2 regions of the Mesorhizobium sp. M0771 genome follow, and region 1 is predicted to be linked to the other one. Evidence: riboswitches for the same ligand, from Rfam matches in the RefSeq annotation. Region 1 holds a riboswitch; the other holds the start of a gene.
The links. A riboswitch is a leader RNA that binds a small molecule or an ion and turns the genes downstream of it on or off. The one in region 1 is predicted to bind thiamine pyrophosphate.
Positions count from the first base shown of each region.

Region 2: linked by a shared signal. The riboswitch ahead of thiB (thiamine ABC transporter substrate binding subunit) and the one ahead of NKI05_RS27825 (YkoF family thiamine/hydroxymethylpyrimidine-binding protein) in region 1 are both predicted to bind thiamine pyrophosphate.

Region 1 covers NZ_JAMYPC010000024.1:58,677-65,783, reverse strand. Annotated here, with positions in the region: gene NKI05_RS27840 (ABC transporter substrate-binding protein) at 1-180, opposite strand, end outside; gene NKI05_RS27835 (ABC transporter ATP-binding protein) at 177-959, opposite strand; gene NKI05_RS27830 (ABC transporter permease) at 956-1,792, opposite strand; gene NKI05_RS27825 (YkoF family thiamine/hydroxymethylpyrimidine-binding protein) at 2,048-2,656, opposite strand; TPP riboswitch at 2,647-2,759, opposite strand; partial or broken gene NKI05_RS27820 (GSU2403 family nucleotidyltransferase fold protein) at 2,970-3,359, shown strand; gene NKI05_RS27815 (hypothetical protein) at 3,712-3,963, shown strand; gene NKI05_RS27810 (DUF2934 domain-containing protein) at 4,123-4,362, opposite strand; gene NKI05_RS27805 (hypothetical protein) at 4,455-4,670, opposite strand; gene NKI05_RS27800 (DUF1236 domain-containing protein) at 4,769-5,098, opposite strand; gene NKI05_RS27795 (hypothetical protein) at 5,441-5,743, opposite strand; gene NKI05_RS27790 (hypothetical protein) at 5,904-6,230, shown strand; gene NKI05_RS27780 (hypothetical protein) at 6,626-6,847, opposite strand.
Region 2 covers NZ_JAMYPC010000010.1:26,617-33,723, reverse strand. Annotated here, with positions in the region: gene NKI05_RS16770 (ABC-F family ATP-binding cassette domain-containing protein) at 1-1,788, opposite strand, end outside; gene NKI05_RS16765 (thiamine diphosphokinase) at 1,790-2,449, opposite strand; TPP riboswitch at 2,611-2,725, shown strand; gene thiB (thiamine ABC transporter substrate binding subunit) at 2,769-3,776, shown strand; gene thiP (thiamine/thiamine pyrophosphate ABC transporter permease) at 3,997-5,595, shown strand; gene thiQ (thiamine ABC transporter ATP-binding protein) at 5,592-6,356, shown strand; gene NKI05_RS16745 (M48 family metalloprotease) at 6,687-7,107, shown strand, end outside.

The sequences.
Region 1 (7,107 bases):
GAGCCCAGCCTCGTGGTAGAACCCTTTGTCGCGGGCAACGAACAGGCCGACATGGTTGGTGTTGACCGTCCAGTCGAGCGCGACGGTGATTTTTTGCGCAGCCGCATGAGCGCGCGAGGCAAGCGGCAGTCCGGCAGCCAGCGTCAGCAGCAAAGCCTGCCGGCGTGTGAATTCGGTCATGAAAAACTCCTTTGAGCGGTCTGCGGGAACGAGGGCCGGTCAGTCCCGGGATTGAGCAGCGTGTCGAGGATGTCGGCTTCGAGCGCGGCGGCCTGGCGCGCGGCATCGCTGCCGGTGGTGCGCGGGCGCGGCAGCGGCACGGCAATCTCGCCGATGATGCGGGCCGGCCGCGCCGACATCAGATAGATTCGATCGGAGAGGTAGACGGCTTCGCGCACGTCATGGGTGATCAGCAGCGCGGTCCAGCGGTGGCGCTGCCACATGCCTTCCAGCCAGCGCTGCATACCCGCGCGGGTCAGTGCATCCAGCGCGCCAAAGGGCTCGTCGAGCAGCAGCATGTCGCGCTGCTGCACCACGGTGCGCAAAAGCGCCGCGCGCTGGCGCATGCCGCCGGAAAGTTTCGCCGGCCAGGCGCGCTCAAAGCCGGCAAGGCCGAACTCGGCAAACAGCGGCGCGACCTGCTCGCGTGCCGCCTTGCGGCCAAGACCCTGAACTTCCAGCCCCAGCGTCACATTGTCGATGACGCGTCGCCACGGCATCAGCGCGTCGCGCTGCGGCATGAAGGCGAAGGGGCTGCCCTGCAATGGCGCGCCGTCGAAGCGCATGTCGCCCTCGCCCTTCAGAGCGCCGGTCAGCAACTGGAACAGCGTCGACTTGCCCGCGCCGGAAGGGCCGAGGATGGAGACGAACTCGCCGGCCGCGACGTGCAGCGAAATGCCGTCGAGCACCTCAAGCGCGCCGAAGCTTTTGCTGATGTCGCGGAGTTCAAGCCGTGTCATTGGCTGCTGTCTCCCGAAGATCTGACGTCGCGGCTTTCGCTCCCTGCATTCTCCCAAGGCATGGCGAAGCGCTGGACGAGCACCGCAATGGCGAACAAGACAAGCGTGAGCGCGGCGCTGACGGCGACCGCGGCGAGCACCAGATCGGGCCGAAAGTTGTTCTTGGCATTGAGCATGTAGATGCCCAGCCCCTTCGCCGCCCCCGCATATTCGGCGAAGATCGCGCCGACGACGGCGTAGGTGATGGAGATGCGCAGCCCGGCGAAGAAATAGGGCAGCGCCGAAGGCAGGCGCGCCAGCCAGAAGATGCGCCAGCGCCCTGCCCCCATGGTGGCGAGCATCTGCGAAATCGCCTTGCTGGTCGCGGCAAAACCCTCGACCAGCGCCACCATCATCGGGAAGAAGGTAACGAGCGCCACAAGCAAGATTTTTGGCATCAGCCCGAAGCCGAACCACAGTACGATGAGCGGCGCAATCGCGACCAGCGGCAAGGTCTGGCTGACAATCAGCAGCGGAAACAGCGCGCGGCGCAGCGGGGCCAAGAAATCGACCAGCGCCGAAAGCACGAAGGCAGCGACCAACGAGCAGGCGAAGCCGGCTGATGTGGCGCGGATGGTGGGCAGCGTGTTGTCGGCAAGGGCAGCGCGATGCTCCCAGGCCTGCTGCAGCACGCGCGACGGCGCCGGCAGCATGGTGGGCGCAGCGCCACCATAGCGGGCGTAGAGCTCCCACGCCGCGAGGAGCAGGGCGGAGGCGCAGGCGGCGGGGATGGTCTTGGCGATGGCTGCGGCTAATCTCCCCCCTCGAGGGGGAGATGTCGCCGAAGGCGACAGAGGGGGTCGTCTCGCATAGAGCGCCCACGCCTTGCCGATGCGAAAAGGACGTCGGCGCTCCACGCGCTGGGACCCCCTCTGGCCTGCCGGCCATCTCCTGCTCGAGGGGGGAGATTCGTGGGCATCGCGGTCTTCGCCAATCGCCAATGGCTCCCCTCCTCTCTGTGCTGAGGGGTCAGAGGCATCTCCTCCACGCAATGGGTCAGATAAACCAGCCACGGCAATATCCTCAAGGAACGACGCTTGAGCCGCGGCTCAGACGGCGCTCGGGCTGTTCGCCGAGATCGTGATGTCGAGGGTGACGTGGCCGGCGCCGGGGCCGAAGCGGCAGAAGGCCTCGTTGAGCGTGGCAAACACCGCACCGGCATCGCCACGCAATTTGGTGCAGAAGTTCTTTGAGCGCTCAAAGACGCCGGACTGTTTCAGGAAATCGATGCAGCCGTAGATCTCGTCCATATGGTCGCCCGTGCCCATAACGTAGAGCGAGAACTGCGCCGCCACCGGCTGGCCGGTCGACGGCGTGGCCTGGACAGCGCGGATCGCGGCGATCTTGCGCTCGTCCAGCGGAATGGCGGGGCCGCCGGTCTCGTCGGAGCGGCAGATCGGATCGTCGGGCTCGCCCGGACAGCCGCGCGAGACCGCCGCCGAAAGCACGCAGTGCTTGCCGCTTTTGGCCGCCGCGACGAACAGGTCGCGCATGGCGGGAAACAGCACCTCGGGCGGCCCGACCATAAGGGTCGAGATGTCATCGGTTTCGATCCGCAGCCGGTCGCGCCAGGGATCGAGCGCGCCGAGCGCGCCGAGGATGACGCCGACGAAATCGTCGGTCATGGGATAAAGGGAAATCTGTGCGCCTGAAAACATCGCCCGCCTCGCTCCGCTGGTATTATCCAGATCAGCTTTAGGGTCCGAAGGCTTGCCGCCCTCATCTCAGCCCCGACGATACGGAGCACCCCTGTGGATGGGCGGGTTAAAGCACCGTTCGCGGCATTGGGGAAGCCGTTTGTTGAGGCACTGCGGGAAAGTGTTTTGGGCCAGACGTGCCGGGCGCCCGGGCGTTAACAGACGACTCGTCAGTTCGTTGCGTTATAACGTTTCCACGAACTTCTTATAACTGCGTTGAAATTCAAGCTGATAAACGTAATTATAAGAAAACGGCAGAGACTCCGCGCAGCCCTTACGGTTTCTGGATTTCCTTATCCGCGACCCCATCCGGACTGTGCTCCTGCATCGCTCGGGCTTGCCTGTGCTGGTCCCCTCGCCCCAGCGCTACGCCATCCACAAGCTGATCGTCGCCTCGCGACGCGGGCCGAGCGCTGGCGCCAAGCGGGAGAAGGATCTCCATCAAGCGCGCCTGCTGACCCAAGCGCTCGAAGCCACGCGTCGCCAGGACGACCTTGCCTTCGCCTTCATGGAAGCGTGGGACAAGGGCGAAAACTGGCGCGAGACGATCCGGGGCGGCTTGAACCTGTTCGACGCCGCCACGAGGGAAAACAGTCACACCATCCTGGGGAAATCCCTCCGCGAAATTGGTGCGACTCCTGAAGGATTCACGATGCGGGATTAGCTGAAGCGACCGCTGCTATATTCATTTCCATCGTCCCAACCGTACGAAATTGGCTTGACGCTTATTCGTACATAAAGTACGATATCTCTTTTCGCAGAGCTGCTATATTCATTTCCATCGTCCCAACCGTACGAAATTGGCTTGACGCTTATTCGTACATAAAGTACGATATCTCTTTTCGCAGAGAGGAATGTCCTTGAGCACAGCGAACCATGTTGCCTTCGCCGATCTCTCTCGGCCTTTGCTGTCACCCCCGTCGTTGCCGCCGCCTTTGTTGCCGCCGCCTTTATTGCCGCCCCCTTTGTTGCCCTTGTCATTCGATCAGTGCCAACGCCTCGCCGGGGCCTGGCGAATGGCCAGCCAGGACATCGCCGACGACATCCGCTTCATCCGCCAATATCTGAAAGTCGTTGCCGAGAAGGACGAGAGGCTGTCGACCGGCACCCTTGTTCACAGCCGCGCCTATGTAGAGGCCTGCGCCGGCTGGCTGCCACAGACCGTGACGCGCTATCTGCGCCACCTGCGCCAGATCACCGAATGCGAACTGGCCATGACAGCTGCCGGCATTCGCTTTGCGCTGTCGAGTTATGCCTGGGAGGCATGAGGGCGCCTGTCGCCAAACACAAGGAATTGCGCTGCCCGTCGCAGGCGCAATTCGTCAGGTTGAGAGGCTCGGGCGCGCCTGAACGGCGGGCGCCAAGGATGGCCCGGCCAGCGAATTCCGGCCTTGCTTTATTTCGACTGGTCTTATTTCGACTTGGCCTTATTTCGATTTGGCTTTGCCGGACTTTGCGGCGGCAGGCTTCGCTGCCTTTGGCTTGGCGGCTGCCTTGGCGGGCTTGGCGTCAGCTTTCTTCGCCGCCTTTTTTGGCTTGGCGACCGCGCCATCGACTTCAGCCGTGGCCTGCTCCCAGTGTTCCTGATGCGCGCCTTCAGGCCGGCCGGCCTTTTCCCAGATCTCGTGCGCGCGCTGGCGAATGCGGTCCTGTTTGTCGTCCGTCACTTAAGCCTCCGTGGTTGGGTCCGGTCGGTTGGTCCAGATTCCACGAAAACATTAGCCGAAAATTCGGCCGGCGTCTTGAGTGACGAGACATCTCAGCGCGGGTCGGAAATCACCGCAACGCCGAGCAGCGCCGCTTTCTTGACGATCAGCCCGGCGAGGTCGGCATCCGAACGATCGGTGCCGGTGCGCTCCCGCAGGAGCGCGATCGCTTCCTTCATCGATAACAGCGCCGTGTTGCGCTCGGCCAGCAACTTGTCGCAACACGCCGCAACATTGGCGGAGTTCGGGGTCTCGACATGCGGCAACATGGCAATTCTCCTTTCATCATGTTCGTCATTCGGCCCTGCCGCCCTTTTGGGAAGAACGACAGGGCCGTATCACCGATGAATGGTTAGGTTGTCGAGCGTTACTCGACCACCTCGACAATCCTGCGCGTGCTGGGGTCGACCAACACGGTATGGTTGTCGACGACGGCGTATCTGTACTGAACGTCGGGAACCTCCTGCAGCTCGACAGTGTCAGGCAAGGCAGTGCCGACATTCAATTCGACGCCGAGCAGATTGACCGAGGCAAGCGGATGTTTCTTTACGTATTGGTGCACGACCGTGCGCTGTTCCGGGGTGATGATCACCTGCTGCTGTGCCGGCTGCGTGACGATGACCTCGTCGGCGGCGGCAATGCCGATACCAGCGATCATGGCGAGCCCGGCGACGGCGGGAATAAGGATGGTTTTCATCTTCGTCTCCTGTCGTTGTTGGCGAGCTCCGCCGTGTTCCCGCATGAGGCGAAAACAGCGCAGATCGAGGTGGCGGGCTCCTGGAGGCAAACGCAGCCGGTACGGTCTTGTTCCGCAAGCGGAGACTAAATTGATCGGCTTCCGGTCATGCCAGCAGAACCCACACCCGCAAGATTCGCATTGAAGCACAATCCCTCAGGAGACCTTCGACATGGACGATGCACGGCTCCAATTCCGGTGGCGATCGCGGCCGGCGCCGGCATTGATCCGGTGACCGCGTCGCGCCCGGCCAAGACCGGAACCGACCGCCTTCGTGCCACGCCGTGAAGTTTCAAGCAAAGGTCATTGCTTCGGCGGCTGCGCAGGCACCTCGCCAGGCTTGATCACCGGCGTCTTGCCCTGGTCCGGCGGCGGCTGCGTCATACCCTGGTCACCACTGGGCGGCGGCTGCAGCACGCCGCCGCAGGGACCGAGCGTGCTGGTCGATTCGCCACCGCCATTGGCGACCGGCGGCTTCTGACCATCGTCCTGAGGCTGCGCTTGGCAAGGCGCGGCAGGGCCGTTCTGGTCGCTATTGTCCTGCGCGGCCGCCGGGTCGACCAGCGCCAAGAGCAGCACGCATGGGATGAGGGGGAAAGTCTTCATGGTCCAGCTCCTCTGGATTCATCTCCTTGGCAAAGCAGACTAGTCCTTGGCAAAGCAGACTGGCGGCAATTGGTTCCACGGAGATGGAGTGGTTGCCGGAACCTGGCAGCCGGAAGTGAGTTCCACCTTCTCGACGCTAAGCCGCCCAGAGGAGGCAATCATGGAACGAAACAGAAAACCCAATGACGAGGTCGAGGCGCCACCGAGCAAAAACGATGCCCGCGACAGGATCGCCAATGATGACGTGGAAGCGCCGACGCCGGGTCGGCAGGATTGGGATGCGCTGCGTGGCGCAACGGTCCTGCCCGACGGAGCAGATGAGGAAAGCCTGCCGGACACCACCGGTGTCGAGAAGGAAGGCGAACTGCCCGAGGAGGATGACGACAACCCCTACCAGGACAGTGACGATGCCTTGCCCGACGACGCCGAGGAAGCCGCCATTGGTCACGACCTGGCGAGGCGCGGCGGCCCGTTCGACGACGTGTAAGGCAGCGACCGCGGACTTTCGAGAAGTTTCCCGGGACGTCCACGCCGTCACCAGTTGGACCAAGGATGAGCTGAAGGCGATGCCGGAGCATCGCGATTGATATTTCGAAGGATCCGGCTGGCCGGATCCTTCGTTTAAGGCGCCTTGGCGATTTTGGCTTAGCCCTTGTGGTCAAGGGCTGGACGGCGACGCAATCTCAGCACGTTCGACAGCCGCGAGGCAGCCGAGAAGCACGAACGCGAAGTCCGATATTTCAAGCGCCGTGGAGGCCGCTCGCCTGAAAGCTTCAAAGTGCGCAAGAGATCCCCGGCGCGGGCGGTGCGGGCACGCTCGCATGCAGCGCTGCGAATCGGGCCATCGACCGCCGGCACTTGAGTGCCGACGGGCTCTGGCCTTCAGTTCGACCCGGGATCGCCGAGCGCCTCGGTGACGAAGGACGCCGCGATCAGGTCGTCGGCGTCGAGGCGTAGGGAGCCTTCGACACCCCCCATGATGGCCGCGACCTTCTGGAAGGTCTGCATCTCGTGTTCAGTAACGCTGGCGTCTCGCATCCTGGCTTTCAGATCGGCGATGCGTCGGCCCAGTGAGGCCGACGTTCCGATTTCTCTGTTCGACATGGTGGCCTGCTCCTCCCCCAACCCATGCTGTGGACGTACTCAAGTCTGCCTATATATAAGGCAGCGCGAATACAGTCGCCGCAACGCGCGATATCTGGGAAGGTTCCGGCGCCAAATAGTCACGAAATAATACGTGGTGGGACTCGGGTATGTTAAGCGCCGACGCGGCGATAGACACCGCAGCCAGCGGCTGCGGCCATCGGCCTGGCCAACCCGCGTGGCGGGTCGCGAACGCGGGTCGGACTTGATCGCTGCGCGAA
Region 2 (7,107 bases), on a different contig from region 1:
TTCCAGCCACTCTTCCTCGAGTGCGGCCAGCGTGGCGCGTTCCTTGTCGAGGGCGGCGATAGTCTTTTGGAACGAGGCCGGGTCGCGCTCGTAATAGGCGGGATCGGCGATGTTGTTTTCCAAACGCGAGATCGAGGCCATTACCGCCTCGATCTTCTTGGGCAGCGATTCCAGGGCGAATTTCTGCTTGAACGACAGTTTCTTCGACGGCCCTTTTGGCGCTGCCGGCTCGCTCTTGCCCGGCGCCGGCGCATCGCTGGCTTCGGCCTTGGCGCGCGCCTTGCGGTCGTCGAGCCGGGTGCCGCCGCGCTGCGCCAGCATGTCGGAATAGCCACCGGCATATTCGATCCAGCGGCCGCCTCCGTGCGGGGCGATGATGCTGGTGACGGTGCGGTCGAGGAAGTCGCGGTCGTGGCTGACCAGGATGACCGTGCCGGCAAAGCCGGCGACAAGTTCCTGCAACAGTTCCAGCGTCTCCATGTCGAGATCGTTGGTCGGCTCGTCGAGCACCAGAAGGTTGGCCGGCCGCGCCAGAACACGCGCCAGGAGCAGCCGCGCCCGTTCGCCGCCGGACAGCTCGCGCACCGGGGTGCGCGCCTGTTCCGGCTTGAACAGGAAATCCTTCATGTAGGACACGACATGGCGCTGCTCGCCATTGATGACGAGGTTTTCGCCGCGCCCGTCCGTGAGATACTGCGCCAGGGTCTCGGCCGGATCGACCGCCTCGCGCTTCTGGTCGAGCGTGGCGATTTCCAGATTGGTGCCGAGCCGCACCGAGCCGGCATCGGGCTTCATCTCGCCGGTGAGCATCTTCAACAGCGTCGTCTTGCCGGCGCCGTTCGGCCCGACAAGGCCGACGCGATCGCCGCGCTGGATGCGGGTCGAGAAGCCCTTGACCACGGTCAGGTCGCCAAAACTCTTCTCGATGTTCTTGGCCTCGATCACCAGCTTGCCGGATTCGGCGGCGTCGCTGGCCACCATGGTCGCCGAGCCCTCGGCGCCGCGATGGCCGCGAAAACGCTGGCGCATGGTCTGCAGTTCGCCCAGGCGGCGCATGTTGCGTTTGCGGCGAGCCGTCACGCCATAGCGCAGCCAATGCTCCTCGCGCACGATCTGGCGGCCGAGCTTGTGCTGTTCGCGCTCTTCCTCTTCCAGCACAAGGTCGCGCCATTCCTCGAAATGGCCAAAGCCCTTGTCGAGGCGGCGGGTCTGGCCACGGTCGAGCCAGACAGTGGCGCGCGAGACGCGTTCGAGGAAGCGACGGTCGTGCGAGATGACGATCAGCGCCGAAGACGTCCGGACAAGCTCTTCTTCCAGCCATTCGATGACCGACAAATCGAGATGGTTCGTCGGCTCATCAAGCAGCAGAATATCGGGTTCGGGCGCCATGACGCGGGCAAGTGCTGCGCGGCGCGCCTCGCCGCCGGAGAGATCGTTGGGGTTCTCCGTGCCGGCGAGGCCGAGATGCTCCATCAGATATGTGGCGCGGTAGGGATCGTCGGCAGGCCCAAGCCCCGCCTCGACATAGGCGCGCACATTGGCAAAGCCGTCCATGTCGGGCATTTGCGGGAGATAGCGCACCGTTGACGAAGGCTGGCGGAAGACCTCGCCGTCTTGCGGCTCGATCAGACCAGCAGCAATCTTCAGGAGCGTCGACTTGCCGGAGCCGTTGCGGCCGACGAGCGCGATCTTGTCACCGGCGGACGCCGTCAGTTCGGCGCCATCGAGCAGCGGCGTGCCGCCAAAGGTCAGTCTTATGCCGTCGAGGTTGAGAAGGGGCGGGGCCATGTCAGCTTTCAGGCAAGGGGTAGGGGTGGGCGAGCAGCAGCGCGCGGCCATGGCCGAGCGCGATTTCGAGGCCGCCCCCGGTCGTGTTGGACTTGACCTCGTTCGAGATGGTCAGCGACGAGCCGAACAAGACCTCGACATGGTCGAGCGGCCACTTCGCGCCGGACACGGTGAGGCCCGAAAGATCGGAAAAGCCGAGCACCGAAAACAGCGTTCCGTCGGCATAGTCGAAGCCGGCCTTGCCATGCAGCAGAGGGGCGCCTTCCTGCGCTCCGCTGGTCAACAGCACTTTTGTGCCGGCCTCGGCCAGCCGCAGGCTGAGCGCCAGATGGAGGAAGGCGTGGTCGGCGCGCTTGCCGCCGAAAGCGCCGGCCAGCACCAGGCTGGTGGCGCCGCGTTCCAATGCCGCCGCGATCGCCAGTTCGCCATCGGTCTTGTCCTTTTCGGGAGGAAACACCTCCCGCGGCACGGCGGCGAGATCGGCAGGCAGGTCCGCCGGCACAGAATCGAAATCGCCGACCCACAGCTCCGGCATCAGGCCGATCAGGCGGGCATGACCGATGCCGGCGTCGGCGGCGATGACGCGCGTGCCCGCGACCTGGCGGTCGAGCCGCGGCGTGCGGACGAGATCGCCGCCAAGCAAGATGGTGAATGTGCTCATATCCGCTGGCCCTTACCAGCCCCGCCGACGAAACGGAAGGCCGAGCGGCACCGTCACTCTTTGTTGGAGCATGATCTTTTTCCGGAAACGGTTCCACTTTCCGGGATCATGCTCGGGCAAACTTCCGCTTGCGTGGCACCTTGGCCGGGCCTATGTGTCGAAACGCTCTAACGGGGTGCCGGACGCGATCTTCGCGGACCGGCTGAGAGGCAGTCTCGCCAACCCGCTGAACCTGATCCGGTTTGTACCGGCGGAGGGATTAGACGCTTCGGACAGCCCGACGCCTCAATTCCTTTCAACACGAATGAAGGAGGCGCCGATGCGCATTTTTTTGTCCCGTCTTGTCCCAGCGCTGGGGCTTGCTGTTTCGCTACTGGCAAGCCCTGCGTGCGCGCAGGAAAAACTCACGATCTATACCTATGAGAGTTTCACTGCCGACTGGGGTCCAGGCCCCCAGGTGAAGAAGGAATTCGAGGCCGAGTGTGGCTGCAGCGTCGACTTCGTCTCGGTCGCCGACGGCGTCGCACTTCTCAACCGCGTCAAGCTCGAAGGTGCCTCGACCAAGGCCGATATCGTGCTTGGTCTCGACACCAACCTCACCGCGGAAGCCAAGGCTTCCGGCCTGTTTGTCCCACATGGCGCGGTGGCTGAAAACAACGTGCCGGGCGGCTGGAGCGACGACACTTTCGTGCCCTACGATTATGGTTATTTCGCCGTCGTCTACGACACCGAAAAGCTGAAGAGCCCGCCGAAGAGCCTGAAGGAACTGGTCGAGGGCGATGCCGCCGACAAGATCGTCATCCAGGATCCGAGGACGTCGACGCCGGGCCTCGGCCTGCTGCTGTGGGTCAAGTCGGTCTATGGCGACAAGGCGCCGGAAGCCTGGGCGAAACTCAAGGGCAAAGTGCTGACGGTGACGCCGGGCTGGAGCGAGGCCTATGGCCTGTTCTCCAAGGGCGAGGCGCCGATGGTGCTTTCCTATACGACGTCGCCGGCCTACCACATGGTGGCCGAGAACACCGGGCGCTACCAGGCGGCCTCGTTCGAGGAAGGCGAGTATCTGCAGGTCGAGGTCGCCGGCATCACCACCACGGGCGCGAAGAACCCGCTGGCGGCGAAGTTCCTGGCCTTCATGACCGGGCCGAAATTCCAGGATGTCATTCCGGAGACCAACTGGATGTTCCCGGCCGGGAAAACCGACAAGCCGCTCAATCCGGCTTTTGATAGGCTGGTCAAGCCGGCGAAGACCTTGCTGTTCAGCCCGGAAGAGGTCGCGGCAAATCGCAAGGCCTGGGTGGATGAATGGCTGGCGGTGATGAGCAAGTAGATTTGGCTGTATAGTCAAAAGATGAGTGCTCTACGGCGCCCCCCTCTGTCCTGCCGGACATCTCCCCCACGAGGGGGGAGATTGGCCTTTACGTTGACTTTCGCCAATCTCCGAAGCTGCAGGAATGAGCGGAGCGCTAAAACCGCCAATCTCCCCCCTCGTGGGGGAGATGTCCGGCAGGACAGAGGGGGGCGCGAAGGAACGCGACGCCCGGTAAAGAGTGCAACGCTCTGACCCCCGCATCACGGCCGGCATTGTCGCGCTTGCGGCAATCGCGCTGCTGATCGGTGGCGCCTTCGCCGGCCTTATCCGCGAAGGCGCGCACGACCTTTCCGGCGCCGCGTCCGCCTTTGACCTCTATCTCCTGCGCGTTGTCCGCTTCACGCTCTGGCAGGCTGCGCTCTCGATGCTGCTTTCCGCCGTACCGGCGCTGTTCGTCGCCCGGGCGCTGTCGCGGCATCCGCGCTTCTTCGGACGCGGCTTCATCCTGCAGCTGTTTACTGTGCCCCTTGCCTTGCCGGCGATTGTCGCAGCGCTGGGCATACTGGCGCTCTATGGCCGCGCCGGTTATTTCGCCGCGATCGGTGGCCAGAGCTGGCCCGACATCTATGGGCTGCCGGGCATCCTCGTCGCCCACGTCTTCTTCAACCTGCCGCTGGCCACCCGGCTGTTCCTCGAAGCGCTGGGAACGGTGCCGGCCGATCAATGGCGGCTGGCGAGCCAGCTCGGCATGGGGGCGAGGCCAGCCTTCCGGCTGATCGAGTGGCCGGTGCTGCGCGCCGCGCTGCCGGGCGTCGCCGGGCTTGTCTTCATGCTTTGCATCACCTCCTTCACCATCGTGCTGATCCTCGGCGGCGGGCCGGCGGCGACGACGCTGGAAGTCGCCATCTATCAGGCGCTGCGTTTCGACTTCGATCCGGCGCGAGCGGTGACGCTGACGGTGCTGCAGATCGCGCTGACTTTTGCCGTCATGCTGGCGCTGACGCGGCTCGGCGCCAATGTGACCGGCGACGCCAATTTGCCTGTCGCGCCGCGCCGCTATCACTTGGCCGGCAAAGCAGAAACAGCGTTCAACGCCGTCCTGATCGTGCTCGCCTTGCTGTTCGTCGCCGGACCAATGGCGGCCACCGTCGCGTCCGGCCTCGACGCCGATCTCGGCCGGCTGGCGGGCGAGAGTGCCGTGCGTCAGGCGACGCTGACCAGCGCCGGTCTCGCCTTCTCGGCGGCGCTACTTTCGGTGGCGCTGTCGCTGTCGCTGATCATGGCGCGTCGGGCATTGTCGCTGCGCCGCCGGTCCAGTGCCCGTTCATTGCTCGAGCATGCCACCGACACCGGCGCCGGCTTCGTCCTCGTCGTGCCGCCCGTCGTCATCGGCGCCGGCTGGTTTCTCCTGCTGCGCACGGTCAGCGATGTCTTTGCCATCGCGCCGGTCATGGTCGTCACCGTCAATGCGGTGATGGCGATGCCCTTTGCCATCCGCGCGATGCGCCCGGCCTATGATGCGGCGAGCGAGCGCCATGAGAGGCTGTGCGCGCAGCTCGGGATTGCGGGCTGGAACCGGCTGCTTCTGGTCGACTGGCCGTCGCTCCGGCGGCCGCTGGCCACCGGCTTTGCCTTCGCCATGGCGCTGTCGCTCGGCGATCTCGGCGTCATCGCGCTGTTCGGCAGCGATTCGGTGCAGACCTTGCCCTATCTCCTGCTGGCGCGCATGGGCAGCTATCGCACGGCCGATGCTGCCGGGCTGGCTTTGCTGCTCGGGGCGGTCTGCCTTGCATTGGTGGTCGCGGCAGACTGGCTGGGACGGGGAGAGAGATCGTGACGTCCGCTGTGGAGAAAGGCACGACTGTCCGGCTGGACACGGTCTCGTTCAGCTATGGCGAAACGTCATTCCTGTTCGATGTCGAATTCGATACATCGAAGATCACCGCCATCATGGGGGCAAGTGGTTCGGGCAAATCGACCTTGCTCAATCTGGTGGCTGGTTTCGAGACGCCAGAGTCCGGTCGTGTGCTGATCGGCGGCGCCGATGTCGGCGCCGAGCCGCCTTCGGTGCGGCCGGTGTCGATGGTATTCCAGGAAAACAATCTGTTTGCTCATCTCTCGGTGGAGAGGAATGTCGGGCTCGGCCGCTCGCCATCGCTCAACCTGACCGACGCCGATCGCGCCGCAATCGCCGAGGCGCTTGACCGCGTCGGCCTGGCCGGCAAGGAAATGCGCCTGCCGCGCGAACTCTCCGGCGGCGAAAGGCAGCGCGTGGCGCTCGCCCGCGTTCTGGTGCGCGACCGGCCGGTGCTGCTGCTCGACGAGCCGTTCGCTTCGCTCGGGCCAGCGCTGCGCGACGACATGCTCGACCTGGTGGCCGGCGTTCATGCCGAGCGGGCGATGACGGTGCTGTTCGTCACGCATCAGCCGGAAGACGCTCGCCGTATCGGCGAGCAGATGGTTTTTCTGGACAATGGCAGGGTTGCCGCGACGGGACCTGCCGCCGATTTTTTCGACGGCACTGGCCCTGAAGCGTTTCGGCGCTATATCGGCGCAAGTTCGGGCGGATCACGCGATATTGCCCGGAAGCGGACATAATTTACGACCAAACCGGCTACAGGTGATGTGGCGCTTGCTTGCCATGGTCCAGTCGATGTGGCTAGGTCCGCTTAGTACTGGTCCGGCACGAGCCGTGATTTGCCCCTACAGCGCCGCACCCGGCCGGATGCGTAAACGCTGTAGGTTTTTTGATGTGTGCAGGATTGCCAACGAAAACCGATTTTTCGCTGGCGCGGACCCCGGTCCAAATCATGCGCCGAGAGCTGAAGGAACGCCGTGCTGCCGACCGGCACTGACACTTTGAAACGCAGACCGCTGGTGCGCTTCCTCGTGCTGGCCGGCCTTGCCGTGGCGCTGGCCAGCTGCCAGATGTTCACGCCTCCCGAAGTGCAGGAATCCGGCTTCCAGCCTTCCGACAAGCCGATCACGGTCGACAATGTCGCCGCCAACAGCAAGCTTGCCGAACTGGCGAAGGCGCAACATCCGCGCATCCTTGCCACCTATGGCGGCGAATATTCCGATCCCAAGCTCGAGCGCATGGTGGCCAAGGTTGTCGGCAGCCTGACCGTGGTGTCGGCCAATCCGACCCAGACCTATCGCATCACCATCCTCAATTCGCCCAACGTCAACGCTTTCGCGCTGCCGGGTGGCTATCTCTACGTCACCCGCGGCCTGCTGGCGCTGGCCAATGATTCGGCCGAACTCGCCGCCGTCATCGCGCATGAGATGGGCCACGTCACCGCCAATCACGGTCTGCAGCGACAGCAGCTCGAGGCCGAGGAAGGCCTGG